4 regions of the Micromonospora sp. NPDC005553 genome follow, and region 2 is predicted to be linked to each of the others. Evidence: riboswitches for the same ligand, from Rfam matches in the RefSeq annotation. Region 2 holds a riboswitch; each other region holds the start of a gene.
The links. A riboswitch is a leader RNA that binds a small molecule or an ion and turns the genes downstream of it on or off. The one in region 2 is predicted to bind cyclic di-AMP.
Positions count from the first base shown of each region.

Region 1: linked by a shared signal. The riboswitch ahead of ACFYPG_RS18915 (C39 family peptidase) and the one ahead of ACFYPG_RS11040 (NlpC/P60 family protein) in region 2 are both predicted to bind cyclic di-AMP.
Region 3: linked by a shared signal. The riboswitch ahead of ACFYPG_RS08810 (hypothetical protein) and the one ahead of ACFYPG_RS11040 (NlpC/P60 family protein) in region 2 are both predicted to bind cyclic di-AMP.
Region 4: linked by a shared signal. The riboswitch ahead of ACFYPG_RS29025 (coiled-coil domain-containing protein) and the one ahead of ACFYPG_RS11040 (NlpC/P60 family protein) in region 2 are both predicted to bind cyclic di-AMP.

Region 1 covers NZ_JBIAJD010000004.1:382,526-389,594, forward strand. The annotation lists gene ACFYPG_RS18910 (hypothetical protein) at 1-634, shown strand, start outside; cyclic di-AMP (ydaO/yuaA leader) riboswitch at 919-1,059, shown strand; gene ACFYPG_RS18915 (C39 family peptidase) at 1,292-2,140, shown strand; gene ACFYPG_RS18920 (alpha/beta fold hydrolase) at 2,264-3,010, shown strand; gene ACFYPG_RS18925 (CDP-glycerol glycerophosphotransferase family protein) at 3,015-4,685, opposite strand; gene ACFYPG_RS18930 (D-ribitol-5-phosphate cytidylyltransferase) at 4,719-6,236, opposite strand; gene ACFYPG_RS18935 (ABC transporter ATP-binding protein) at 6,383-7,069, opposite strand, start outside.
Region 2 covers NZ_JBIAJD010000002.1:781,771-788,839, reverse strand. The annotation lists gene ACFYPG_RS11045 (N-acetylmuramoyl-L-alanine amidase) at 1-1,280, opposite strand, end outside; cyclic di-AMP (ydaO/yuaA leader) riboswitch at 1,516-1,651, shown strand; gene ACFYPG_RS11040 (NlpC/P60 family protein) at 1,665-2,705, shown strand; gene dcd (dCTP deaminase) at 2,766-3,344, opposite strand; gene ACFYPG_RS11030 (pyridoxamine 5'-phosphate oxidase family protein) at 3,442-3,999, shown strand; tRNA gene ACFYPG_RS11025 (tRNA-Gly) at 4,261-4,334, shown strand; gene ACFYPG_RS11020 (DUF4240 domain-containing protein) at 4,392-4,832, opposite strand; gene ACFYPG_RS11015 (2'-5' RNA ligase family protein) at 4,829-5,392, opposite strand; gene ACFYPG_RS11010 (class I SAM-dependent methyltransferase) at 5,506-6,195, opposite strand; gene ACFYPG_RS11005 (LD-carboxypeptidase) at 6,253-7,069, opposite strand, start outside.
Region 3 covers NZ_JBIAJD010000002.1:320,464-327,532, forward strand. The annotation lists gene ACFYPG_RS08785 (hypothetical protein) at 1-677, opposite strand, end outside; gene ACFYPG_RS08790 (heavy-metal-associated domain-containing protein) at 691-900, opposite strand; gene ACFYPG_RS08795 (metal-sensitive transcriptional regulator) at 995-1,291, shown strand; gene ACFYPG_RS08800 (copper-translocating P-type ATPase) at 1,298-3,262, opposite strand; gene ACFYPG_RS08805 (YibE/F family protein) at 3,679-5,055, shown strand; cyclic di-AMP (ydaO/yuaA leader) riboswitch at 5,222-5,352, shown strand; gene ACFYPG_RS08810 (hypothetical protein) at 5,357-6,376, shown strand; gene ACFYPG_RS08815 (carbonic anhydrase) at 6,433-7,069, opposite strand, start outside.
Region 4 covers NZ_JBIAJD010000008.1:98,817-105,885, reverse strand. The annotation lists gene ACFYPG_RS29055 (hypothetical protein) at 30-170, opposite strand; gene ACFYPG_RS29050 (STAS domain-containing protein) at 557-919, shown strand; gene surE (5'/3'-nucleotidase SurE) at 938-1,765, opposite strand; gene ACFYPG_RS29040 (PfkB family carbohydrate kinase) at 1,762-2,739, opposite strand; gene ACFYPG_RS29035 (SRPBCC family protein) at 2,931-3,395, shown strand; gene ACFYPG_RS29030 (hypothetical protein) at 3,520-4,020, opposite strand; gene ACFYPG_RS29025 (coiled-coil domain-containing protein) at 4,161-5,225, opposite strand; cyclic di-AMP (ydaO/yuaA leader) riboswitch at 5,231-5,362, opposite strand; gene ACFYPG_RS29020 (cation diffusion facilitator family transporter) at 5,481-6,398, opposite strand; gene ACFYPG_RS29015 (HelD family protein) at 6,505-7,069, opposite strand, start outside.

The DNA.
Region 1 (7,069 bases), on a different contig from region 2:
TCCGGTCCCGGCCGGGCTCACCGCTCAGGAGCTGGCCGACGCCGAGGCCGTCGACAGGCGCCGCTACGCCGAGGAGGTGGCCGTTGCCGCGGCCCGCGCGGCCACCACCGCCCAGCGGCGGCGTGCCGCCTGGCTGGCCGCTCAGGAACAGCTGGAGCAGGCCTGGATCGGGTACGACGAGGCGGACGCCGCCGCGCGTCGCTTCGCTGGCGCGGGGGCACTGCCCACCCCGCAGACCCCACACACCCCCGCCGAGTACGCCGCCCGGGAACGCTATCTGCACCGGGCGGCGATGGCGGCGTACTGGCGGGGCGACCTGACCATGGCGCAGCTCGGCGACGTGTTCGGGCACCGGCGCGGTTGGGATCCCCGGCGACACCCGGTCGAGCAGGAGGTGCTGATCAGCCGGGTGATCCGGGATGCGCGGTCGACCGACTACCAGGTGGCCGCCGACCGTGAGCGGGTCGCCTGGCGCGACGCGGAGTTGGCCGCCGAGTCGGCTCGTGCCCTCGCCGAGGAGGCGTACGCGGCGGCGGCCCGGCTCCGCCCGAGCGTGGTCCCCGCGCGCCGCACGGTCGCCGGGGCGTTGCGTCCCGCCGTCGTGGCACTGTGGCGCCCGGCCCGGGTGGGTTGAGCCCAATCCGTTATGTGAGGCCGGTCACCCAATCGGGAAATCGGACGTCCGACGCGATCGACGGGATTGTTCCCGCGATTGTGGCCGCGTTCTTTACGGCCTGTCCGGTTGTCGCCCCTAGGCGTCGCCGTAACTGGTTGTCCCATCGAGTCACATCGTCGGCATTACGCGCAGAAATTGTGGCGCCAATTGGGGTTTACGCAGGTGAACCTGGCTTGGCAGGGCGTTGAGACGCCAGTAGTGTCGTCCCGTCCGGTGCGGTAACCGATCGCAAGACGCGACGCCGCATCGACCCGCTTAATCGTGATCTACGAACCGGGGACCCACCAGTAAGTCCGGGGTGAATCCGCGAGCCACGGCCCGCGGTAGGGCGTCTTCCCGCCCGAATCCGTCAGCTAACCCGGTAGGCGGTGTCGGAAGGAGTCCCATCCTCGTGCAGCACCTTTCCACCCCTCGGTTGTTCCCTCGCCTCCACGGCGCGGCGGTGCACCCGCTCAATCGTCGCGTGACGGTGAGCTGACCCCCCGGGTCATCGCCTTTCCCGCCCGGCCGATCCGGGCGTTCCCCTGAGCGGTTCACACCCGCGGACCACGGTCCGCGCGCTGGCGCCTGCCCGGATACCGGTCCGGCCCCGGTGTGCCGCTCTCCCCCCGATCCGTGGAGGACCCCGTGAAGCACACCCTGCAGCGTCAGCTCCGTCGCCTCGCCACCGAGCGCCCGTACCAGATCGTCGCCGCCTCCGCCGCAGCCCTCGCTATCGCCACCACCACCGGCGCCCTGCTCACCACTGCTGACGACGCCCCGGCCGGCCAGCGCACCGCGACCACCGTCGCCGAGATGCGCAGCGACGTCGCCGCCTCCCGCAGTGAGGCCCGGGACGCGTCCCCCTCTGCCAGCGCCGCGCCGACCACGGCCGCCCCGGCCACCAGCGCCGCGTCGCCCGCCGCCAAGGCCAAGAGCAACCCCGACCTCACCCGTAAGCCGACGCCGCCGAAGCCTCCCGCGACGAAGGTGCTCGACTACGACTACGAGGCGCAGAACACCTACTACAACTGCGGCCCGGCGGCCACCCGGAACGCGCTCAGCGCCGCGGGCATCGACCGCACCCAGGAGGAGCTCGGCGCCGAACTGGGCACCACCGAGATGGGCACCAACTCGGCCGAGGACACCACCCGGGTGCTCAACGCCGAGGTGAAGGGCTCCCCGTACCGGACCCGGATGTTCCCCGGCACGCCCAGCCCGGCCCAGATGGACCGGCTCCAGGCTGACGTGGTGAAGGCCGTCACCGACGGCCGGGGCGTGGTGGCCAACGTCGTCGGGGACGCCGTCGACACCGACGGCGGGTGGCACTCCTACGGCGGTGGGCACTACATCGCCGTGGTGGGCTACAAGGACAACGGTCGCACCGTGCGGATCGCCGACTCGGCGAACCCGGCCGACCCGTCGTACTGGATCACCACGATCGACCTGGCCAACTGGATCACCAGCCGGGGCTACTCCGCCTGACCCGGGCACCCTGACCGCCGCGGGCGCCGTCTCCCACAAGGAGCCGGCGTCCGCGGCGTTTGTCCGCCCGGCCCGCCATCGACGGCCCTCGTACCCGACCCTGAACCGTGGGAGACTGCGGCCGTGGTGGATGAAACGGGTGGTCACACCGGCCGCGGGCCGGTCCTGCTGCTGCTGCACGGGATGGGAACGACCGGGGACGTGTGGTTGCCCTGGGCCCCGTACCTTGAGCAGCACTGGCCCGGACGGTGGCTGGCACCGGACCTCGCCGGCCACGGCTGGGCGTCGCCGCTGCCGTCGTACTCCTTCGCGGGCTTCGCTCAGCAGATCGCGCGGGCCCTCGTCCCCGACGACCGGCTGGTCGTGCTCGGGCACTCGCTGGGTGGGGTGGTCGGCCTGGCGCTGGCCGCCCGCGACGCCGGAACGCCGGTGGATGCCGTGGTCGGGCTGGGCATCAAGGCACTCTGGTCACCCGCCGAGCTGAGCCGCGCCGCCGAGCTCGCCGCCCGACCGGTGAGCTGGTTCGCCACCCGCACCGAGGCGGCTCGCCGCTACCTGCGGGTCGCCGGGCTCACCGGTCTGGTCCCGCCGGACCACCCGGTGGTGGAAGCCGGGCTGCGCCAGGTCGACGGCCGGTGGCGCCTCGCCATGGACCCCGCGGCCTTCGCCGTCGGCGAGCCCGATCTGGCCGCGCTGCTGGCGGCGACCGACGTGCCGGTGGTGCTGGCGCGCGGGGAGAGCGACCCGATGGTCACCGACGAACAGCTCAAGGAGTACGGCGTACCGGTCGCCACGCTGCCCGGTCTCGGACACAACGCGCACGTGGAGGACCCGGCGGCGGTACTGGCGCTGCTGGATCCTTACCGCTGAGCGGCTATGCCGGTGCGGTCGCGGTGAGCGCCTCGGCCGGTGCCAGCTCCCGGCGGGCGGCGGCCAGGAACGCCTCGGCGTACGACTCGGCCGGGAAGTCACCCAGGTAGCGGCGGCGGGTGGCCCAGCGGGCCTCGGCCAGCGGGTCGGTGTCCAGCAGGGCGGTCAGCACGTCGTCCACGTTGGACATGTCCCGACGCAGCACGTATCCCGACCCGGCCAGCGGGAACCGCTCCACGAACCGGTCGCCCTCGTCGCCCATGTCGGTGACCGCGTACGGCTTGCCGGAGTAGAGGAAGTCCGAGATCACTCCGGACACGTCGGAGACCAGCGCGTCGGCGGAGTTGACGCACTCGGTCAGGCTCAGCTCCCGAGCCGCCGCGCCGACCACGTGCTGGCGGCCGGTGCGGGCCCGGTCGGCGACGAGCAGCTCGGTCAGGCGGCCCAGTTGCCGGGCCGAGGCCGGGTTCTGCGTGGTGTACGGGTGGGCTCGCAGGATCACCGTCGCGCCGCGTTCCAACAGTCGGCGCAGCAGGCTTTCGGCCACCGGTAGCGAGCAGTAGTCGGCGTCGGCGTGGTGCCCGGTCCAGGTCGGCGTGTAGAGCACCGTCGGGTGCGCCGATCCTCTTGCGGGCTCCGGGCGTACCTCGATCGACTCGACCTGTGGACGACCCACCACCACGAACTTGTCGGCCGGGATCTGCACTCCGGCGCGGGCGTACCTGTCGATCGCCGCCTGCCCGGCTACGAAGATCCGGTCGAAGATCCCCGACACCGGGTTGGCGCTCGGCGCCTTGTCGCTGTCGCCGTGGTGCAGCTGGATGTGGGTGAGCTGGGTGAAGCGGACGCAGTGGCTGTTCTTCGCACCGTGGTTGACGTAGAACGCCGCCCGCAGGCTCGGCACCAACGCCTGGTCCATCGCCCCGAGGGTGGGGCAGTAGACCACCGGCGCGTCGGTGGCGGCCGCGATCGGGGCCAGGAACTCCGGCTCACGCAGCACGACCAGGAACGGTCGGCCGATCCGTTCCAGGTACGGCAGCCACATGGTGACCTGGTATTCCGAGCCCGGAGGCGCGGAGAAGTAGAGCAGGAACTCCGGCTGGTGCCGGCGCAGCGCGGCGGCCACCGACCCGCCACCGGCGCGTGGCCTGAACCGTCGCCGGGCCAGGTCCAGCGCGACCGCACCGGCGCCCGCTCCGACCAGCAGGCTGGCGGCCAGTGCCACACCGGCCGGCAGGGCGAGCGCGGCGGCGAGCGCCAGGGCGGCGAGCAGCCCGAGCAGGGCCGTGCCGAGCCGATCGGCGATCAGCGGCGTCCAGGCGCGTACCGGCAGGTTGGCCGTCCGGATCTCCAGACCGCCGGCGGTGCGCAGCGGCCCCACCAGCAGCACCAGACCCAGCAGTACCAGCCCGGTGGCGACCAGCGCGAGGTCGAGCCCGTCGTCCAGCCGCCGGGAGTAACCGACCAGGATCGCCGCGGCGATCAACGCCGTCTCCGCCACCAGGTCGGCGCCGGGCCGGATCCGCTGCTCGGCGGCCGAGGCGGCCAGCGCGGCGACTGCCAACGCCAGCCCCCAGCCGGTGGCGCCGGTCAAAGCCAGCACGACGAAGGCCAGCACGGCCAACCCGGTGGTCAGGCACCGGGCGGCCAGCTTTCGGACCAGGTCGCCGCGCATGTCGCTCCGTTCGTGGTTCCGCAGCCGTCGGCGTCAGTTGGCGGACGTCGCGCCGGCCGGTGCCTCGACCCGACCCGGCCCGGACTGCGCCGGCACGCTCGGCGTGGGCCCGTCACCGGGTGCCCGGCGTACGTCGATCACCTGACCGGTCAGGTCGGAGATCAGCACGTCCAGCGACGACTGGGCGACGGCCTCAGCGGCGAGCAGGGTGTGCTCCGGCTCCTCGCCGAAGGCCCGCGTCCGCATCGGGGTGGCGGTGCGCTCCGGGTTGATGCAGTTGACGCGGACGCCCACGTCGGCCCACTCGTCGGCGAGCGCCTGGGTGAGGTTGACCAGGGCGGCCTTGGTGGCCGAGTAGAGCGCGTAGCGGGCCCGGCCTCGGGTGTAGGAGCTGGAGGTGTAGAGCAGCAACTGGCCCTTGGTCTGCTGGAGGTACGGGAGGGCCTGGCGCGCGATGGTCACCGGGCCGACGAAGTTGACCTGGAGCAGCCGGTCCATGGTCTCCTCGTCCATCTCGGCGAGGGCGCCCTTCTCCAGGATGCCGGCGGTGACCACCACGTGGTCGATCCGGCCGGTGGCCTGGAAGGCGGTCGTCAGCGCGGCCTCGACGTCCTCGGCCCGCTCCACGTGGGTGCCCGTGCTGGAACGGCTGAACGGGAAGACCTGGGCGCCATAGCGGCGGGCCAGCTCGGTCAACTCGTGACCGATGCCGTAACTGCCGCCGAACACCACGATGGTCCGGCCGGTCAGCTCCTCGCTGTAGCTGCGGTGGTCGGTCAGCCGGGGGGCCTGCGCGGCGGCGAGCTGGAAGAGCTTGTCCGCCAGGTGCACGTCGACCGGGTGGGTGACCTTGATGTTCTCGTCCGAACCGTCGATCACCTTGATCGGGGTGCCGGGAAGGTAGCGCAGCACCACGCCGCAGTCGTCGGTGGCGGCGAATTCCCTGTCGTCCTCGGCGAGCTGGTACGCCGCCCGGATCGTGGGGGAGCGGAACGCCTGCGGGGTCTGACCACGGCGCAGCCGGGAGCGCACCGGGATGTCGGTGATGCAGTCGTTCTCGTCGACCTGGATGATCGTGTCTGCGGAGGGGATGGCCACGTCCACGGCGTCGTAGCTCCAGAGCGCGTTGACGCACTCGCGCACGATCCGGCCGCTGAGCAGCGGGCGTACCGCGTCGTGGAAGAGGATGTTGCAGTCTTCCGGGCCGACCGCGTCCAGGGCGATCCGGGTGGTGGCGTTGCGGGTGTCACCGCCCTCGATCACCTTGGTGACCTTGCGCAGGCCGGCCTTCTCAACGATCTGCTGGGCGTCCTCGACGTGGCCGGTGGCCATCAGCACGATGATCTCGTCGATCTCCGGTGCCGCCTCGAAGACCGTCAGGGTGTGCTCGATGATCGGCTTACCGGCGATCTTCAGCAGCTGCTTCGGGATGCCGAGGCCCAGCCGGGTCCCGGTGCCGCCGGCCAGAACCACCGCCACTGTCCGCGAGGGCCGCCACGGCGTCGGGGTTCCCGCTTCGGCGTCCGGGCCAGGGGTCTGGTCCTGCGTCATTGCCGGATCCTCACTCTCAGGGATGCGTTAAGGGAAGGTTCCGCCCGAGCGGCGACGGAATGAACCTTAACGCGCGGACCGCGTCGCCCCAACGCGGGCGACGCGGTCCTCAGGTGCCGTGTCGATGCCGGACGTTCGCCGGAACTCTACTTGCTGTTCGCGTACGCCTCGTACGCCCGGATGACCTCGTCGGTGGGGCCGTCCATCCGGATGACACCCGATTCCAGCCAGATCGTCCGTTCGCAGGTGTCCCGGACGGAGGAGAGCTGGTGGCTGACCAGGAACACCGTCCCTGCGCCCTCCCGCAGCTCCCGCACCCGCTGCTCGCTGCGCCTGCGGAAGCCCTTGTCGCCGGTGGCGAGCGCCTCGTCGATGAGCAGCACGTCGTGCTTCTTGGCGGCGGCGATGGAGAACCGCAGCCGGGCCGCCATGCCCGACGAGTACGTCCGCATCGGCAGGCTGGCGAAGTCACCCCGCTCGTTGATCCCGGAGAAGTCGATGATCCCCGCGGCCTGCTTGGCCACGTCGTCGGGGTGCATGCCCATGGCCAGGCACCCGAGGACGACGTTGCGCTCCCCGGAGAGGTCGTTGAGCAGGGCGGCGTTGACGCCCAGCAGCGACGGTTGCCCCTGGGTGTGGATGGCGCCCCGGTTCACCGGCAGCAGGCCGGCGATGGCCCGCAGGATGGTGGACTTGCCGGAGCCGTTGCTGCCGATCAGCCCGATCGCCTCACCCCGGTACGCGGTGAACGAGATGCCCTTGACCGCGTGCACCTCCCGGACGTTCGGCGCGTGGGTGCGCTTGACCAGCCGGCGCAGCGCGGCAACCGGCGT
Region 2 (7,069 bases):
TCGAAGTAGTGCGTCCAGTCCCAGTAGGGGCCCGGATCCCAGTGCATTCCCCGCACTGTCGAGGGGATGGTGCCGGGCACGTTGTCGTGGCCGATGATGTGCTGGCGGTCCAGTGGGATGCCCAGCCGCAGCGCCAGGTGGCGGACCAGCTTCGCCGAGGTCCGGTACATCGCCTCGGTGTACCAGGTGCCCTGCGCCGCGAAGCCCTCGTGTTCCAACCCGATCGACTTCGCGTTGACGTACCAGTTGCCGGCGTGCCAGCCGACGTCCTTCGTCTTGACGTGCTGGGCGATGTGCCCGTCGACCGAGCGCAGCGAGTAGTGCCAGCTCACGTAGGTCGGGTCCTGGACGAGTTGCAGGGTGGTGGCCCAACTCGCCTCGGTGTCGTGGATGACGATGTACTCGATCTTCTGCCGCGCGGGCCGGTCGGAGAGGTCGTGGTTGCCGTAGTCCCCGTCGCCGAACGCCTCGTAGGGCGCCGGGATCCACTCGCAGGAGATGGTGCGGGGGCATTCCACCCCGTCCGGGCGGGCCAGCCGGCGCAGGCCCAGCCGGTCCAGCCAGGAACGTTCGGGCCGCACCGCGCGGGCCGGCAGGGTGATCCGTTGGCCGTCGTCGGTCACCCGGGCTTCGCCCGCGCCGATGGTGGTGAAGACCTCGTCGGCGAAGGCCGCCGCGGCGTCGGCGCTGTCCGCGCCCGAGTACCGGGCCACCGCGCCGTACCAGGCCGCCGGGTCGGTGTCCGCGCCGACCGGCGCGCCCAGATCCCTCTGGTACGCGCTCAGCAGCGCCGCCCCACCCCGGATGTTGAGGCCCGCGTCGGTACGCAGTGCCTCGGGGGCGGCACCGGTCAGCGCCGCGGCGGCGTCGACGGTCTGCAACGCGGCGGTGGACGGGGCGGGCGCCTCGACCGGTCGGGGCGCGGGCACCCGGGCGGGACGGGAGTCGTCGCCGCGTGGGTCCTCGGCACCGGCGTCGTGGTGGCCGCGCCCGGGTAGGGCGGCCACATGCCGGGCGTCGGTCAGGTGCATCGGGCCGTAGCCGCCACTGGTGCTCGGTGTGCCGGCGTTGGTGTCCCAACGGGACTCCAGGTAGGAGACGCCGAGCAGCACGACGGCCGGTACGCCGTACTCGGTGGCCGCGTCGGCGTACTGCTGTTGGCGGTCGGTGGTGGGCGCGGCAGCGGCCGGGCCGACGGAAAGTGGCACCGTGGTCGCGGCGGCGACCACGGTGGCGGCGAGCAGCGCGCGCCAGCCGGTCGACAGGGTTGGATGGTGCATCGAACCCCCTAGATTCTCGCGGAGTTAGGTCAAATCACCATCGCGCCGTCCGGGAGCTCGCGTCAATACCTTTCCATCTATCGAAGCTTGGGGAAAGAATTCTTCACACACGGTCGGTGACCTCATCCAATCCGTACGGAGTGTCACGGCCGCACGGGTTGCGGATCGGTAACGGGCGTCTCTACTCTGGTCATTTGTCGGCCCGACAGCAGCTCCGCCCACCCCGGGCGGTAACGGACCGACACCGCCGAGTCGTTTCCGAGCGAACCGGGGACCCAGGTCCCTCGGGGTGAATCCGCAGCCACTGCGGTAGGGCGCCGACTTCCCGCCCGAACCCGTCAGCTAACCCGGTAGGCGGTCAGGAAGAAGGAGTACGGAACCCCGGTGGCACTCCATGCCCCGCGGCCGTCGTCCGAGCGGTCGGCATCAGCCGGCCCGGCGTCGATAGTGCCGCGCCCACGCTGGTCCCGCTTCACCACCGCACTCGCCGCGCTGGCCGGCGTCGCCGTCGTTCTGACCGGCAGTGCCACGGCGGCCCACGCCGACCCCTCCGTCGCCGAGATCGAGCGCCAGATCGACGCCGACTGGAACAAGCTCGAACCGATCATCGAACGGCACAACGCCACCCGCATCGACCTCGCCGCGAAGCGCAAGCAGGCAGACGCGCTGGCCGCCCGGATCACTCCGCTCGAGCGCCAGGTCGACGCCGCGATGGACAAGGTCAGCGCCCTTGCCGTACGCGCCTACATGGGTGAGAACGTCTCGACCGTCAACGCGATGCTGGGCAGCCGGTCGCCCAGCGAGGTGGTCGGCCAGCTCGAAATGCTGGACCGCTTCGCGCACAACCAGCAGAAGGACGTCCGCGAGGTGGCCGACCTGCGCGACCAACTGGCCGCGCAGAAGGCGCCACTGGACGAGATGGTGGCCCAGCTGACCCGCACGGAAGCCCAGCTGGCGGCGAAGAAGAAGCAGATCAACGACGAGATCGACCGCCTGCAGAAGCTGCGCCTGAAGGTGTACGGCAGCGGTGGCGGCGGTCCGCTGCGCCCGGCGCCCTGCCCGGGTAGCTACCCCGGCGGCGCCGCGGGTACCGCGGTCAAGTTCGCCTGCGCGCAGATCGGCAAGCCCTACGTCTGGGGTGCCGAGGGCCCGAACTCGTACGACTGCTCCGGGCTGATGCTGGCCGCCTGGGCGAAGGCCGGCGTGTCGCTGCCGCACAACGCCGCCGCGCAGAGCCGGGTCACCAAGAACGTCAGCAAGGGTGACCTGCGCCCCGGCGACCTGGTCTTCTACTACAGCGACATCCACCACGTCGGCATGTACGTCGGCGGCGGCTGGGTGGTGCACGCCTCGCAGGCCGGTCAACCGGTCAAGATGAAGAAGGTCGACGACGGCCCGATCCACAGCTACGGCCGTCCAGGCTGACCCAGTGTGACCGTAGGGCCCGTCGCGATCGCGTCGCGGCGGGCCCTCGTCGTTCTGGTCCTAGCGGGTGGGCCAGGTGCGCCAGTGCTGCCAGGCGCGGCTGGGTGTCGGCCCCCGCTGGCCCTGGTAGCGCGAGCCGTAGACCACCGAGCCGTACGGGTGCTCGGCCGGCGAGGAGAGCCGGAAGATGCAGAGCTGCCCGATCTTCATGCCCGGCCACAGGGTGATCGGCAGGTTCGCCACGTTCGAGAGTTCCAGCGTCACGTGACCGGAGAAGCCTGGGTCGATGAAACCGGCGGTGGAGTGCGTGAGCAGCCCGAGCCGGCCCAGAGAGCTCTTGCCCTCCAGCCGGCCGGCGAGCTGGTCACCCAGCGAGATGACCTCCAGCGTCGAGGCGAGCACGAACTCCCCCGGGTGCAGCACGAACGGCTCGCCGTCGGGGACCTCGACCGCCGAGGTGAGGTCGTCCTGCTGCATGGCCGGATCGATGTGGGTGTAGAGGTGGTTGTTGAAGACCCGGAACAGCCGGTCGAGTCGGACGTCGATGCTGGAGGGTTGGACCAGGGTGGGCTCGAACGGCTCCAAGCCCAGCGTGCCGGCCTTGATCTCGGAGACCAGGTCACGGTCGGAGAGCAGCATCGGACCACCATAGCCGCGTTGCCGGAAGTGGCCGGATTCGGTGCCGGACCAGCGCGTCGAGGTCGCTGCTCGTACATTTGTTCGATAGAATGCCCACATGGCTTCCTGGTCCGAATTCGCCGCCGACGAGCCCCGACTCGCCGACGGGATCCGCGTTCTCCTTCAGCAGTACGGGCCGGGCTTCGGCTATCTGGCCACGGTCCGTGCCGACGGCGGGCCCCGCGTCCATCCGGTCTCCCCGGTCATCACCGCCGAGGGGCTGTTCTGCTTCATCATCGACTCGCCCAAGCGCCGCGACCTCGAACGTGACGGCCGTTACGCGCTGCACTCGTTCCCTGCGGAGGAGAGCGACGACGAGGCGTACGTGGCGGGTCACGCCCGCCCGGTGACCGATCCGATCCTGGTGGCGCAGCTGGCGCAGAGCGCCCGCGCCGAGCCGCAGGTCGACTGGCGGCTCTTCGAGTTCACCGTCGACGTGGCCATGCTCACCCGCCGCGAGCAGCACATCGCGGGCATTCCGGGTCTCGGGCCGAGTCGGCCGGCCGTTCGGGTCTGGCTCGACCCAAACGCCCAGTCGGCGGTGGCAGCGCCCCTCGCCGTCCCGCAGACGCGCCCGACCCTCCTCAGCCGTGACGTGCAGTGCACGGCCGCCTGACCACACGACCGGAAGATCATCGGTGCTGGCTCCGTCGTGACGGAGCCGGCACCGATGCGTACGCCCGCCACGCCTGCCACTCCCGCATGATCCACTCGACTTCAACGAACTTGCGGTATCCCGGCGCTCCGGACGCCCCGACTTCCAGGAAACCGAGTGGATCATCCCTGCCGACCCGGGCGGCACGGTCCGCAGACACCTGCGGTCACCGGGGGTGCCTGGGTGCATGGGCCCGACGACTCGGGTACAGTGGTGCCGCTTGCGGGTGTAGTTCAATGGCAGAACATCAGCTTCCCAAGCTGACAGTGCGGGTTCGATTCCCGTCACCCGCTCCACGATCAAAGCCCTGGTCAGGACAACAGTCCCAGCCAGGGCTTTTGATGTTGCGCTGGTCAGGGCTTCACGTAGTGCTGGCGGGGGAACAAGCGCATGAGGCGCGGCAGGCGTTGTTCGATCTCGGCGAGGCTGTCGCTGTCCCAGGGTTCATCGATTGGGGCTGGATCGAAGTACGGGCGGTGGCCCCGGGCGTCCAGCGCTTCATAGAGGCTGTCTTCACGCCCGGTGATGTGGTCGTAGGCGCTGGACGCCACGTAAGCGAGTTCTTCCCAGTGCGGCCACTCCGCGTCGGCCCGTTCCCAGAGACTGCGGCCGGCGAGCGCACGCACAGCGGGCAGGTCGGCGAGGTTGTCGGGGTTTTGGGCGACGTGCTGCCACCAGCGCTGCCCCTGGCCGATGAGCCATGGTTGGAAGTACCAGAACGAGTCGCTGCTACACAGGCCGTCCGTCTCCTCGGCTGACGGCTCCAGGAACTTCCAGAATTCCGCCGAGTTCACGTCAAGGACGGTAACGGTCCAGCCGGCGCAGGTGGTGTGGTGCCTAGCGGGAACTCGCAGACGGTGCGCCAGGGGCTGATGTCCGGTGTTCCGGCGATGAGCCTGACTCTGTCGATGGCCGCGTTGATCGGCAGGTGCGTGGAGATGGTTTCTGCGGCGTGGCTCAGCGTGGGCTTGGCGGCGTCGTGACCGATGGTCAGGTGCGGCACCACATCGCTGTGCGCCCCGGCGTAGGGGGGCGCCTCGGGAAACTGCTGCCACACGGCCGAAGTGAGTTCCCGGAACGGGCGAGCTGGCTGTGGAGCAAGCCAGACGACCGTGTCACCGAACCAGCCGACGTCCGTCAGTGCGACGTCGAACCGCGGTATCCCGGCAATGGTCTCGCGCAGTACGGCCAAGACCTGCTCATCGATCTGCTGCGGGGGCAGGAACGGGTAGAGGACGGTCACGTGCGCTGGCACCCCCCACCCGGCGGCCGGGTCGAGCGATGCCCGGAAGGGGCCCACCGCATCCTCGGCCTCGGGTATCGGCACGATGAGCGCGGTCTGTGTCGGTTCCATCCCCACAGCTTTCCGCCACGGTCGGTGCCGGTCCACTGGATTCACCGCCCGCCAGGCGGCCCGCACCCACCAGAGATCAGGCAGCAGGAGGCGTGGTGTGTGAGCGCCCGATCTCAGTCTCGGGACCGCATCCGGGCAGCGAGAAAGGACGGCCGCTCGGTGAGGCGGGCGTAGGCGTCCTCGTTGACCTCGCGAAGTTCGACGCGCGGCCGTGGCTCGATGAGCTTCTCCAGGAGGAAGCCGGCGTCCAGGAGTTCGCCGAGGAATGCTTCCAGCGTCATCCGCTGGAAGTGGAGGGCACCCGGCCCGTGCGGCAGATCGACCCAGGAGTCGTCGTAGTAGGAGCCGCCGAAGTGTCGCCAGTCAGCCGTCGGATGGGTGGTCGAGATGACGAGCCAGCCGGCGGGACGGAGCACCCGACGCATCTCGGCCAGCAACTGCCGCCGGTTCGTCAGATGGTGTATGACCAGCGCGCAGACGACCCCGTCGAACGACGCGTCGGCGGCAAAGTCCAACGGCCGCTCCAGGTCGTGCAGGCGTAACTGTGCCTGAGCGGCACGGGAGTGCGCATGGCGGAGCACGGTGGCGCTTGCGTCGATGCCGGTCACCCGGGCGCCCCGCGCCAACAGTTCGGCCGCATAGTGACCGGCACCGCAGCCGACATCGAGGATGTCCGTACCGGCGAGGTCACCGGCGAGTGCCAACATCGCAGGTCGATCGGTATACGCGTTGTAGGGGCTGACGTCGGCGTTCTGTGCGAAGAACTCGCCGAGTTCGTCGTGGTAACCGGTCTCGGTGCGCATCCGAGCACGATCCCGACCGCTGAGGGGATCCGCAAGCGTATTCGCGCGACGGCACCTCTACCGGTAGTCGGCGAAGATCCGACGTTGCACGCCATCGACGGTTACCGGGCCACCATGCGGAAGAATCCATTGTGGCCTGGTGTGGCCGAACGGCACGCCGACGCAGACGACCGCCTCGGGGTTGTAACGGGTCACCACGTCGACGACAGTGTCGCGCTGCTGCTCGCGAAGTCGCGCCCGATCTGCGGCCGGGGGTCGACGGGTGTGGTCGGAGACCGGCGGACGGGCGAGCAGGACCGCGTCGACGGCGCTGAGGAGACCGCGTTCACCCAGTGACCGGACGATCCAGCCGACCTCGCGGGCGGGGAGCAGCTCCTCCGACGTTTCGATGATCAGCACCCCGCCGTGCAGGACCTCCGGGGGGAACGGGAAGCGTCCCGCCGTCAGGATCCACTGGATGACCTCCAGGCAGCCACCCCAGGTGCGGCCGGTGACCGCTCGGGCCGGCCCGTGCCAGCTCCACGGCTCCGTCGGTTCGCGCTCTCCGAACGACTTCAGCGCCTGCGGATCTGCCCAGTCGACGCCGATGTCCTCGGACTCACCCGGGTCGGTGATCTCCAGCCGTTCCCCGGTGAGCAACGCCGCTCGCAGCGACCGGACGTGGACGTCGTCGACGGCAGGCCCGGGGCCGAGGTGCACCTGGGAGGATCCGCCGTAGAAGCTGGCGATGCCGAGTCCCCAGAGCCAGTGGTGCAGGTTGGTGTTGTCGCTGGTGCCGAGGAACGGCTTCGGGTCGGCACGGGCCAGGTCGGCGTCCAGGTGGGGGATGACGGTGATCTGGTCCTCGCCGCCGATGACGGCGAGAATGCCGCGT
Region 3 (7,069 bases), 460 kb from region 2:
CGCAGTGCCACCAGGTGCCCGTACGCGCCCAGGTAGGGCTCCAGGTCGGTGACCGGCTGCCCGTCCCGGCTGACGGTCAGGGTCAGCGACGACGTCCGACCGGGCTGCGGCGCACCGGTCAGGGTGACCGTGTAGCCGTCGACCGTGGTGCTGGTCGTCGGGGCGGGCAACGGCCGTTCGGTCAGCTCGCCGGGGACTGTCACGTCCATGCCCAGGGTCAGCGACTCGCCCCCGGTAGGGGTGAAGTCGGCGAACGCCCGCCACTGCCCGGGGCCGGCCAGCGGGGTGTCGACCCGCCAGGTGCCGTCCGCGGCCAGCTCGGGGTGGACGTGGCGGAAGCCGGAGAGGTCCCGACGGGCGACGATCAGGTGCATCTGCCTGTCGTGCGCCACGTCGTACCGGGTGACCGGGCGGCCGTCCGGGCCGGCGATCCGGAAGGCGAACTCGTCGGCCGGGGCGTCGATCGGTTCGAGGGTGTAGCCACGTTCGGAGACGAGCAAGCCGCCGGGCAGCCGATCGCCCGTCCCGCCCCGCTCGTCCGCCGTCGGGGTGGTGGCATCGTCGTGCCGGCTCTCGGCGACCGGGGCGGGGTCGACGACCCGGCCGATCCCGTAGGCGGCGCCGAAGACCGCCGCCAGGCCAACGGCGAACCCGGCCAGTTTCGTCACGGTACGCACGCCGACCCGCCGATCACGCGTCGACGAGGTCGTAACCGGCCTCGTCGACAGCGGCCCGGACGACGGCGGTGTCCAGCGGCTGGTCGCTGCTGACGGTGACCCGGCCGGCGGCGAGGTCGACCTGGACGTCACGCACACCCGCGATGGCGCCGACCTCGGCGCTCACCGCGCTGACGCAGTGCCCGCAGGTCATGCCCTGCACCTGGTACGTCGTGTCGACCATTGGATCGTCTCCTTCGTGGTACCGGTACCCGGTGGGGGTATCTCAACAGAACCGACCGTACCATACCCCCTGGGGGTACGCTATCCTGGTCGGTATGACCGCACCCACCCCGATCCGCGGATACACCGCCAGCAAGGACCAGCTGCTCGCGCGGCTCCGCCGCGTCGAGGGGCAGGTCCGGGGCATCGAGAAGATGGTCGACGACGACCGCTACTGCATCGACGTGCTCACCCAGATCTCCGCCATCCAGGCCGCCCTCGACAAGGTGGCCCTCGGGCTGCTCGACGGGCACGCCCGGCACTGCATGCACGAGGGCGCCGCCGAGGGTCGGGCCGACGAGATGGCCACCGAGATGATGGCGGCGGTCGGCCGGCTCATGAAGCGCGGCTGACCGCGCTCAGTCCGGCGCGGGATCGAGACGGACCCGGCGCAGCAACTGAGCGTTGAGCGCCACCACGATCGTCGACGCCGACATCAGCACCGCGGCCACCGCCGGGCTCAACGCCACACCCGCCCAGGCCAGCACCCCGGCGGCCAGCGGCAGCGCCACCACGTTGTAGCCGGCCGCCCAGGCCAGGTTCTGTCGCATCTTCCGGTACGACGCCCGGGACAGCCGCACCACGGCCCCCACCCCGCGCGGGTCCGAGGATGCCAGCACCACCCCGGCGGACTCGATGGCCACATCGGTGCCCGCGCCGATCGCGATGCCCACGTCCGCCCGGGCCAGCGCAGGCGCGTCGTTCACCCCGTCACCGACCATCGCCACCACCAACCCCCGCCGCTGGAGCTCGGCCACCCGATCGTCCTTCTCGGCCGGCAGCACCTCGGCGAAGACCTCGTCGACGCCGGGCCGGAAGCCGAGGTCGGCGGCGACCGCCTCGGCCACCGGCCGGGCGTCACCGGTGATCATGGCGATGGTCCGGACACCCTCGGCACGCAACTCGTCGACAGCGCGCCGGGCCTCCGGACGCACCTCGTCGGTCAACGCGAACGCACCGAGCACGGCGTCGGGCAGCCGCACCAGGTGCAACACCGCGGCACCCCGCGCCGACCACCGCCCGGTCGCGGCCTCCAGCTCCGCCGGGAGCGAAACGCCCAGTTCGCGCAGCAGCGCCGGCCCGCCCACCGCGTACTCCGTACCGTCGATTGTCGCCTTCACACCGCGGCCCGGCAGCGACCGGAACCCGGCTGCCCGGGCCGGGCCGCCGCGGCCGGCCGCCGCCACTATCGCCCGGGCCAACGGATGTTCGCTATCCGACTCGACACCGGCCGCGATCCGCAGCACCTCGCTCCGCTCGACGCCGGACGCCGTCGCCAGGTCGGTCACCCCGTGCTCGCCTCGGGTCAGCGTGCCGGTCTTGTCGAAGAGCACGGCGCCGACGGTCCGCATCCGCTCCAGGGCCAACCGGTCCTTGACCAGAATCCCGGACCGTGCAGCGAGCGCGGTGGAGAGCGCGACGACCAGCGGGATGGCGAGACCCAGCGCGTGCGGGCAGGCGATCACCAGGACGGTGACCGCACGGACCACCGCCTCGTCGGGCTGACCGAGCGCGGTCCAGACCAGCACGGTCAGCACGGCGGTGCCGGTGGCCAGGTAGAACAGCGCGGCGGCGAACCGGTCGGCCAACAGTTGGGCCCGTCCACCGGAAGCCTGGGCCTGGGCGACCATCCGCTGGATGCCGGCGAGGGCGGTCTGCTCACCCAACGCCTCGACGCGCACCCGGATCGCCGAGTCGGTGGCGACGGTGCCGGCCACCACCCGGTCGCCAGTCGTCCGGACGACCGGCCGCGACTCCCCGGTGATCATCGATTCGTCCAGCTCAGCGCCGCCCTCGACGACACGGCCGTCCGCCGGCACCCGGCCTCCCGGCCGGACCAGCACCACGTCGCCGATCCGCAGGCCCGTCACCGGCACGGCCTCGACCCGCCCGTCCGCCGGCACCCGTTCGGCCTCGTCCGGCAACAGCGCGGCCAGCGCCGCCAGCGCTCCCCGGGCCTGTCCGATGGCCTTCATCTCCTGCCAGTGCCCGAGCAGCATGATGGTGACCAGCGCGGCCAACTCCCACCAGAAGTCCAGGTCGAAGACGCCGACGCTGGTCGCCAGGGACGCGGCGTACGCGACGGTGATCGCCATCGCGACCAGCAGCATCATCCCGGGCGCCCGGTCCCGGACCTCTCGAACCGCGCCAACCAGGAACGGCCAACCGCCCCACCAGAACACCACCGAGCCGAGCACCGGGCCCACCCAGCCCTGACCGGGGACGACGTCCCCGCTCAGGCCCAGCCGACCCGACACGAGATGACTCGTCAGCACCACCGGGATGGTCAACACCAGGCAGACCCAGAACCGGCGGCGAAACATCGCCGGATCGTGTCCGGCGTGCTTGTCGTGCCCGGAATGCTTGTCGTGTGGCACGGGTTCGGCGTGTCGCGGTCGGTCGGGGCCGGACGGTGACGGAGCGGGCATGGCTCCAACATGCCGCCCCGGAGACCGCCGCGCGAGCGGTTCGGCCGCCCGACACTCCGCCGCGACCTGCAACCCTCGGAGGGGCTGGCTAGCATCTCCCCCGATGGCCCTCCGAATGCCGCTGCACAGTCGGGCACCGGCGCCGCCACGTCGTGGCGGTGCCCTCGGCCGACCGGGCCGAGCACTGACCGTCCGTGATCAAGCGGTCATCAGGCAGCGATCCGCCCCGCCGTCCGCCGCGTTTCCACCGCAACGGTGAACCGCCCGGCCCGCTGACCCGTATCCCGCACCGGATCGTTGGGAGTCTCACCTTGGCCGCCGACCACACTCACCCCGCTCCGTCCGCCCCGCCTCGGGTGCGACGGATCCTCGTCGTGACTGTGGTACCCCTCTTCGTCGCCACCGTGCTGGCCGCGGTGCTGCTCTGGCCGCGCGGCGGGTCACCGCAGACCGATGGTGGTGCCGACGTGCCGCGCTACCCCGGCACTGTCACACGGGTGGTGAGCGAGCCGTGCCCGCCGGCGCCGTCGGTCCCCGAGGGCACACCGAGGGTCGGCGATGGGCGGTGCGGCACTGTCGACGTGCGGGTGGACGACGGGCCGACCGCCGGCCAGCAGGTACGGACTCCGGTGCCCGACGGGCCCGGCGCACCCCGGGTCGAGGTCGGCGACGAGGTGGTCCTGGTCGAGCTGGCCGACCCGACCGATCCCGCCACCAGCAACTGGAACATCGCCGAGCACCAACGCGGCACCCCGATGGTGTGGCTGGCGGTGATCTTCGCGGCCGCGATCGTCGCGTTCGGTCGGTGGCGAGGTCTGGCCGCGCTCGCCGGGCTGGCCGCCAGCTTCGCCATCCTGCTCACCTTCGTGCTGCCGGGCATCAGCGCCGGCAGGTCACCGCTGCTGGTGGCGGTGGTCGGCGCGGCCCTGATCATGTTCGTGGTGCTCTATCTGACCCACGGGGTCACCGCACAGACCTCGGTCGCGGTGCTCGGCACCCTGGGCAGCCTGGTCCTGACCGGCGTGCTCGCCACCATCGCCACCGCCGCGACCCACCTCACCGGCTTCGGCAGCGAGGACGCCACCACCCTGTCGATGTTCCAGGGCGACGTGGACCTGCACGGACTGCTGCTCGCCGGAATCATCATCGGGTCACTCGGGGTACTCGACGACGTGACGGTCACCCAGGCGGCCACCGTCACCGAACTGGCGAACGCCAACCCCGGGCTGACCCGGTTGCAGCTCTACCGTGCCGCCACCCGGGTCGGCCGCGCGCACATCGCCTCCACTGTCAACACCATCGTGCTGGCGTACGCGGGTGCGTCACTGCCCCTGCTGCTCCTGCTCACCGCCGACTCGCGGCCGATCGGGCAGATCCTCACCAGTGAGTTCCTCGCGCAGGAGATCGTCCGCAGCGCGGTCGCCACCCTCGGTCTGATCGCCGCCGTGCCGCTGACCACCGGGCTGGCCGCGGTGGTCACCGCCGCCGGGCGCAGCGACGCCTCAGCGCCCACCGACGCTCCCGCGCCCCAGCCCCGGCCCCAGCCGGACCGCAGCGAGGCACTGGCCGCACTCAGCTCACCGCGAACGGCCGGCTCCGACGAACCGGACCGGACGCGGACCGCACCCCCACCCGAGGCCACCGACCGGTGGCCGAAGTCGAACAGGAGCACGGATACGGCATGGTGACACTCCTCAGCGTGACCAGATCGGGCATCCACCCTGAGAACCCCGTCACTGGTCACTCAACGCTATGGCGAAATGACGCTTTTGGTCGGCATCCAGGCGTAGCTCAGCCGGTCGACTCTCGGGTAACCTCGCTGCCGGTTACCGATGAAGGCGCGAAGCGGCGTCTGCGGTGCCACCGCCCAATCGCCAACCGGCGAGCCGGGGACCCAGGTACCTGGGGTGAATCCGCATCAGCGGTAGGGGCCACTTCCGCCCCGAACCCGTCAGCTAACCCGGTCGGCGGTCGACGGAAGGGAACATTGTGACGGCACCCCTACGCCGCTGGTTGACACCCGTGGTGGCCGTGATCGCCGCACTGACCGTGTTCGCCGGGCCGTTCCCGGCGCACGCCGCCCCGACGAACCCCACACCGTCCGGGCACGAGGAGGACGGCGAGCCCAAGCTGCTCAACGACGTCATCGAGCAGGCCAACCGTGACTACTCCGCCGCGAAGTCCAAGCTGGACAAGTCCAAGAAGCGGCAGAGCGAGTTGGCGGCGGAGGTCAACCGGGCCAAGGCCGAACTGGACGCGTTGGCCCCGCAGGTCGGGCAGATCGCCGCACAGGCGTACCGGACCGGCCGGATCGGCGCGGTCGCGATGCTGCTGGAGAGCGACGCGCCCGACTCGTTCGTCCAGCGCGCCGGGCTGCTCGACGAGATCAACATGGTCAACGAGAAGAAGCTCTCCGAGGTCAACGAGGTGAAGGCCCGCGCCGAGCAGGCCAAGCTGGCCCTCGACACCGAGGTGCGCGAGCAGCAGAAGCAGACCGCCCTGATGGCGAAGCGCAAGAGCGAGGCCGACAAGGCGCTCTCCCTCGTCGGCGGCAAGGGTTTCACCGGCGGCCTGGTGGATGCCACCTCCAAGGTCGCGAAGATCGGCCCGGGTCGCACTGCCGACGGTGACTGGAAGGCCCAGTCGTGCAGCGAGAACGACCCCACCACCTCCGGCTGCATCACGCCGCGCACGCTGCACGCGTACAAGGAGGTCAAGGCGGCCGGCTTCAACCGGTTCGTCGGCTGCTACCGCCCCGGCGGGCCGTGGGAGCACCCGAAGGGCCGCGCCTGCGACTGGTCGCTACAGAAGAGCGGGTTCTCCCCGTGGCACAACAACGACACCCGGACGTACGGCAACAACGTCGCCGCGTTCCTCATCCGTAACGCCGACCGGCTCGGCATCTACTACGTGATCTGGAACCGGCAGATCTGGTTCCCGGCCACCGGCTGGAGTTCGTACAGCGGGCCGTCGAACCACACCGACCACGTCCACATGTCGCTGCTCTGACCCGCACGATCCCCGTCGAGGGCCGTTCCGCGTAACGCGGAGCGGCCCTCGTCGCGTCAGACGGTGGCAGGCGCGGCCGGGTCGGTCGAGGCCGGAGTCGTCAACGTCGTGAAGCCGGCCGGAACGGCGGCCACCGGGCGTACCGCTCCGGCTGCCAGTCGGTAGGACACGCCCACCACCGCGCACCGCCCCCGCGCCACCTCGTCGGCCAGCACGGGCGACTGCCCGAGCAGCGTCTCGACGGTCTGTGCGATGTGGATGTCGACGATGCCGTCGATGTCGTCCACGCCCTCGTCCGCGGCCCGGCGCAGGCTGGGCAGCACGGCGTCGACCACGGCGCGCAGATGGCCACTCGGCGCGGTACCGGTCGCGGCGGACTCCCGGGCGGCCTGCACCGCACCGCAGGAGTCGTGACCGAGCACCACCACCAGCGGGGTGCCGAGCACTGTCACCGCGTACTCGACGCTGCCGAGCACCTCGGGGCCGGCGGTGTGCCCGGCGGTGCGAACCACGAACAGGTCGCCCAGCCCCCGGTCGAAGATGATCTCGGCAGCCAGTCGCGAGTCGGAGCAGCCGACGATCACCGCGAACGGGTGTTGCCCGTCGGCCACCGCGGCCCGGTGCCCGGCATCCTGGTTGGGGTGGCGTGGGGCGCCATCGACGAAGCGCCGGTTGCCGGCGACCAGTTCCGCG
Region 4 (7,069 bases), on a different contig from region 2:
GGCGCGCCGGAACTCGGCACGCCACCGAATCAGCGCACGGCTGACACGGCGACACCTCGGGCGAAGTCGTCGTCATCGTCGTCATCGTCGTCTCCGCCACCGAAACCGCAGGCCAGGACGAGGGCGAGCAGAACACCGACGCCGGCCAGCCCGGCAAGTCGCTTGATCATCGAAGATCCTCTCCGTAGCGGTGGTGTCCCGGCCGATGCTAGGGCGCGTCGGCAACCGGGGGCGCGGGCCGCGCCGGCCGACGGTGGGCGACACGCCGACGGCACACGGGGCGGGCGTACGTCACGGGCCGTATGTCGGGCGCGCCGGTTCCGGACCGCTACCCTGGTTCGGCGGCGGGCCGGCCCCGACTGATCGCCGATGGTCAGATAACGAAAAGTCTTGAGTAATCAGATACTGAAAAGTACGGATATGGGTGGCTTTGTGGGCCCGGATCCGTGAATTGCTCATCCCGAGGGGTGGCGACCGAGGCCGTCAGAGGAATACTCTCGGTCGCGGCCCGCGTACTGATGAGGCGCCCGGGGGACGGGCGGGTGGAGGTGCTCGCGTGAGCCTGTCGATCGTGAAGTCGGTTCTGTCCGGTGGTGTCGTGGAGATCGCCCCGCGGGGTGAGATCGACGTCGACACAGCGTACGAGGTGCGCGAAGCGATCGCAGAGGTGCTGGCCAAGGGCCGCCCGCTGCGCATCGAACTCAACATGAGGTTGGTCACCTTCATCGACTCGGTCGGCATCAGCGCCATGGTCGCCGGCTTCCAGACGGCTGAGGTCAGCGACGTCAAGCTGGTGGTGACCCAGCCGAGCCGGTTCGTGCACCGGCAGCTCTGGGTGACCGGCCTGCTCGGCCTCTTCGGTGCCCCGGAGCCCTACTTCGCCGGCGCTGCCACCCCCGAGGTGCTCCCCGGCGCCTGAGCGCGCCGGGTCTCCCCGTCAGGGCTGCTCGTCCAGACCGGTCAGGTCGATGTCGGTCGCCTCGGTGACCGCTCGGATGGCCGTCACCGACGCGTACCCGGCGGCCAGCAACGCCACGTCCGTGCCCGGCTGTGCGGCCTGCCCCGGCTCCTCCAGCGAGGTACGGACGAACCCGTGGCCGGATTCGGCCACCGTTATCTGCACCTGGCCGAAGCTGGCCAGGGTGCCGCGCCGCACCCCGCGCAACTGCCCGTGCGGCAGGTCCGGGGTGTTCACGTTGAGCACGCTCTCCATCGGCGCGGAGGTCAGGCGGGGGAGCAGGTCCAGGGCGACCCGCGCGGCGGTGCCCCAGTGCCTCTCGGCGTCGCGTATCCGGGCTGCGGCATCCACCGCGGAGCCACCGCTCGCGGCCGTCGCCTCGCCGACGGAGAGCACGTCCAGGGAGACCGCCATCGCCCGGCAGCCGTTGCTGGCGGCGGTGAACGCGGCGCCCACGGTCCCGGAGTGCAGCACCGCCCGGCCGGCGTTGGCGCCCCGGTTGACGCCCGAGAGCACCACCGACGGCGGTGGTCCGAACGCCCCGTGCAGGGCGATCAGCGTGATGAAGCCCGGCGACCCGGCGACCCCGTACGTCGGCACCCCCGCCAGGTCCGGCAGCGGATGGTCGTTCACGACGACCCGCCCGTCGCGCTCCACGGCGCTCATCGCGGCGCTGGTGCCGCTCGCCTCCTCCATCGGGGCGGCCACGACGACGTCCAGGCCCCGCCGCCTGGCTGCCCAGGCCAGCGCCTGGATGCCCGGCGCGGCGACCCCGTCGTCGTTGGTGATCAACACCCGCAGGGTCATCGCTCGACCACCCGGCCGGCCAACTCGTCCGGGGTGGTCCGCTCCTGTTGACGGCTGTCCGCCGGCACCAGCCGGACCCGGTCCACCAGGCCGGTGATCGAGTCCAGGCGCCCGGTGCCCAGGCCGTGCCGGGTCACGTTCAGCGCGCCGGCGGCGGCGCCGGTGCGGATGGCGGTCCGAATGTCGCCGCCCCTGGCCACGACGGCGGCCACTCCGGCCGTCATCGAGTCGCCCGCGCCGCGTGGGTCGGCGGCCTCCAGCCGGGGCATCTCGACCTGGAACAGTTCCCCGTCGATGAGCGCCAACGCCGGCTGGTCGGCGCGGCTCACCACCACCGTCTCGGCGCCGCCCGCGTGCAACTCGTACAGGGCCCGGGTCAGCTCCTCGGTGTCGTCGCTGCGGGCGCGGCCGTCGCGGATCAACTCCTCGTGACTGACCTTGAGGAAGAACACCCCGCTCTCCAGCACCGAAGCGAGGTGATCGCCGGAGAGGTCGACCACCACTCGAGCACCGTTCGCGCCGAGGTCGGCGGCGAAGCGTCGGTACAGGTCGGCCGGCACGAGCCACGGTTCGTTCGGCCCACTGAGGATGCTCACCGAGGCCCGTAGGCCCTCGCCGAGGGCGAGGTTGTACAGCTCGTCGATCTCGTGCCGGCTCAGCGGCTGTCCGGGCACGTCGGCGATCTCCTGTCGGGAGCCGTCGCGGCGATCGTGCACGTACCCGCCGCTGCCGGAGTCACGGACCACCACCTTGAGGTCCACACCCTCGCTGACCAGCAGTGGCTCCAGCACCTGGCCGATCTCACCGCCGAGGGCGGCGCAGAGCACCACGTCGACTCCGAGGGAGAGCACCATCCGGGCCTGCCAGACACCCTGCCCGCCGGGGTGCAGGTGCAGCTCGGGGTGGTCGTTGGGCTGGTCCACCATCACCGTCAGCTGTGGGGTGGGCGCGAAGACCATCACGTGCCCACTCATCGGTCGTCGCCGTTCATGCTGGCCGCCCTCCGGCACCTTCGGAAGATTTCGTACTAACCGACCTTAATGGCGCAGGTGGTGGCAGGTCGTCGCATCGGCCCGGTCCGGCGCGGCGCTGAGGGTCCGTGGGGCGTTGCCAGCCAGACATCGGTACGGGACGATCGGGCGACCAGACGACGGCGGGAGACGGTGTGCTCAGCAGCGATACCTTCAGCTACACCGTCCAGGCCCGGTGCTCACCCGCCGAGGCGGCAGCGTTGCTCAGCGACCTGACCCGGCAGGGCGAGCTGCATCCGCTGATCGTGCGGGTTCGCCGGGTACCGCCCCGGCCCGGTGCCCAGGCGAGCTACACGATCAACGACCGGTTGGCGGCCGGTCCGCTGCGCTTCCGGACCACCTACCACGCGGACGTGCTGATCAGCGAGGCCGACGAGATCGTCATGGTGGCCCGCCAGTGGCCGGCCACCACTGTGCGGAACCACACCCGACTACGCGCCGAGCCGGACGGCCTGACCCGCATCGACGTCGAGATCACCCTGACCGCGCCGAGGCCCCTGTTCCGCTACGCGTTCCGCCAGGCCCAGGCCGCTCACCTCGCCCTCGCCACCCGACTGGGCGCCGCCCTGGACCGCACCAACAACACCCCGCCCCCCTGACCCGCCCCTGGCGCGCCGATCTTGCAGTTTCGGCTGTCGATATCAGTGGGATGAACCCATATGTCGGCGCAGTAACTGCAAGATCGCGGGCGTGCGGGGTGTGCGGGGCGGGGCGTGGGGTGCGTTAGGTCGGGGTTGGCGCGCTGTTGCGGGTCGGGCGGGTGATGGGACGTCGGCCCCACGGCTTGTAGGTGGAGAGCACTGTCGCGATGACCATCAGGCTGGTCGACACCGCCGGTGCGATGACCAGGTCGGCGCGATCGCGGGCGGGCAGGGCGGCGCCGACCGCTCCGGCGTGACGCAGATTCGGGGTGAGCAGGAACAGCACCAGCCCGACCATCACCGTGGTGAGCACGAGCTTGACCAGCACCCACCGGTGGCGCAGCAGGCCCCATGGGGTGAGCAGCGAACTGGCGACTCCGATCAACCACACCAGGACGCTCAGCGGCGCGAACAGCACCGTGCCGACCAGGGCCGTGACCGGATAGACCACCGCCGGATCGGCACCCCGCTGAACGGCGACGCCGAGGGTGAGCAGCACCAGGTCGGCGCCGAGCCAGCCGAGCGAGGTGACGAGGTGCAGGGTGAGCAGCGCCTTGCGGGTGGTGGGTCGGATCCGAGGCATACCGCGATGCTGCCCGCCGGCCACAGCCGGGTCGTCCGACGAGCGACGACATCAGGGGTACGCCCGGTGACGTAGCCCGGCCCCTGACGCCGTGATGCCTGTGAGCCATCCAGTGGCTCACAGGCATCACGACGAGTGGGTCAGTAGACCGACAGGTGTACGTGGTTGGTGTGGTCGCTGGACGGGTCGCCGCCCGCCCCGCTGTACGACTTCCACCCGCTGCTGGGCAGCCAGATCTGCCTGTACCAGATCACGTAGAGCACGGCGAGCCGGTCCGCGTTGCGGATGAAGTACGCGGCCAGGTTGTTGCCGTACGTCTTGTCGCCGCCGGTGGCGTCGCCGCCGAAGCCGTTCTTCTGCGCCGCGAAGTCGCAGGCCCGGCCCTTCGGGTGTTCACCCGAGCCGCTGGGGCGGTGGCACGAGACGTACCGGGTGAATCCCGCGGCCTTGGCCTGATTGAGCGCGTGCAGGGTGCGCGGGGTGATGCAGCCGTTGGCCGGCGTGGGGTCGTTGACGCTGCACGACTCGGAGGGCCAGGAGCCGTCGGAGTTGCGTGGCGCGGCCTTCGCGTTGGCGCTGGAGGTGCCGCGGTTGGAGCCGGCGTCGGCGGTGGTCTGCGGCTTGGGCGTGGTGGCCACGGTCAGGGCCCGTTCGGCCTGCTCCTTGCGCTTGGCCATCACCGCGACCTGCTTGCGCTGTTCGTTGATCTCGCCGTCCAGGGCGACCCGGGTGCGGTTGGCCTTGTCCTTGGTGTCCAGCAGGTCGCGCAGCACCCGGTCCTCGTTGGCCGCCACCGCGTCCAGCGCGGCGGCCCGGTCCATGAAGCCTTCCGGGGTGTTGCTGTTGAGCAGCGCCGACACCGCACCGAGCCGGCCGGTGCGGTAGGCGACCTCGGCGATCTCGCCGACCTTGCCGTTGCGCTGGTCGATCTCGACCTCGATGGTCTCCAGCTGGGTGCCGAGCTGCTTCTGCCGTTGCACTGAGGTGTCCAGGGCGCGCTTCGCGTCCAGGTAGCCCTTGCTGGCCGCATCGAGCTGGGCCCGCAACGCCGGGGTGCCGCCCTCCTCGTCGGAGTCGGGTGCGGCGGCTCGCAGGCCGGTCGGGGGAGCGGCCGAGGCGGTGCCGGCCGGAAGCGCGACGCCGAGGGCGAACATCGCGACGATCAGGGCCGCCAGTCGGGCGGCGGGTGGTCGTGCTGGTGCCACTGCGCATGTCCTTCCGTCAGCCGCCGACCGGGTTAGCTGACGGGTTCGGGACGGAAGATCCCTACCGCTGACGCGGATACACCCCAGGAACATGGTTCCCCGGTTCGCCCAGGTGGGCGATTAGGCGGCGACCGCCACCGGCGCCGGGAGGGCGCCGCCTGGTGACGGCCGGGACCGAGCCTACCGGTGCGGGTGGGGCCGCTGCAGCCGATGTGACGGACGGTGCGTGCGTCAACACGGAAATCGACGAACCGGTCACCATTCGATGGAGCCGCAGGCTCCAGAAGCGGCGCCAGGCTCGATCTGCAAGGTCGCGTGTTCGATGCGGAAGTCGTCGTGCAGGGCCGTACGTGCCGCGGTGAGCACCGCGCCGACCTCCGCGCCCGGTGCCATGGTCAGGTGGGCGGAGGCCACCTCCATGCCCGAGGTGAGCGTCCAGACGTGCAGGTCGTGCACCTCGACGACACCGGGGACGGCGGCGAGCCGGTCGTGCACGGCGGTCACCTGGAGGTGCTCCGGGGCGGCCTGCACCAGGATGCGGATGGCGGCGCGGGCCAGCCGCCAGGTGCGCGGCAGGATGAACACGCCGATGGCGACCGCGACCAGAGGGTCGGCCCACCACCAGTCGGTGACGGTGATGAGCAGCGCCGCGCCGATGACGCCGACCGAGCCGAGCAGGTCACCGAGCACCTCCAGGTAGGCGCCCTGGAGGTTGATGCTCTCCTTGGCTCCGGCGCGCAGCAGCGCGAATGCGGCGATGTTCGCCAGCAGGCCGAGCACGGCCACCACGAGCATCGGGCCGGCGATGACCTCATGCGGGTCACCGAAGCGGCGGATCGCCTCGACCACCACGTAGATCGCGACGCCGGAGAGCAGGACGGCGTTGGCCAGCGCGGCGAGCACCTCGAGCCGGTAGAGCCCGAAGGTGCGCTGCGGGTCGCCGGTGGCCCGCCGGGTTGCCGTGATGGCGGCGAGCGCCATCCCGATGCCGAGCACGTCGGTGAACATGTGCCCGGCGTCGGAGAGCAGGGCGAGCGAGCCGGTGTGCAGTGCGACCACCGCTTCGACCACCATCAAGGTGGCGAGCAACCCGAACGCCGCCCAGAGTCGACCTCGGTGCTGGTGTGCGGCATTGGCGACGGACCCATGGTGGTGGTCATGACCTGCGCCCACGAGAACCACCTTCCGCCGCTGGTCGGGACCTGGTCAAATGTATGCTCACATCGCTATGTATGCAAGTGTACGGGCAGGGCGTTCCGCCGGCGGCAGTCCGCACACGTCAGCCGGTCGGGTCGATGGTGGTGAGACGCTGGGTGGCCCGGGAGAGCGCCACGTACAGGGTGCGCACCCCGGCGCCCGGATCCGCCCGGATCTCGCTCGGGGCGACCAGCACCACCCCGTCGTACTCCATGCCCTTGGCCTCCAGGCTGGTCACCACCTGCAACCTGGGCGCGCCGAGCGCGCCCAGCCAACCGGCGACCTCGTCCCGGCGGGGGACCGGCGTGATCACCCCGACCGTGCCCTCCACCTCGGCCAGCAGGCCGGCGGCGGCCTCCACGGTCGCGGTCTCCAAGCCCGTCGGGGGCACCACCAGCTCCACCGGCTCGACCCCGGTGGAGCGGACGGCGGTCGGCAGCGGCAGGTCCGGGTAGAGCCGCCGGATCTCCGCCGCCGCCACCGCGAAGATCTCCGCCGAGTTCCGGTAGTTGGTGGTGAGCGTGAAGTCGTGTCGCTTACGCCGGCCCAGCGCCTGGTCGCGGGCCCGGGTCAGCTCCTCCGGATCGCCGGTCCACGCGGTCTGCGCGGGGTCGCCCACGACGGTCCAGGAGGCCAGTCGGCCGCGT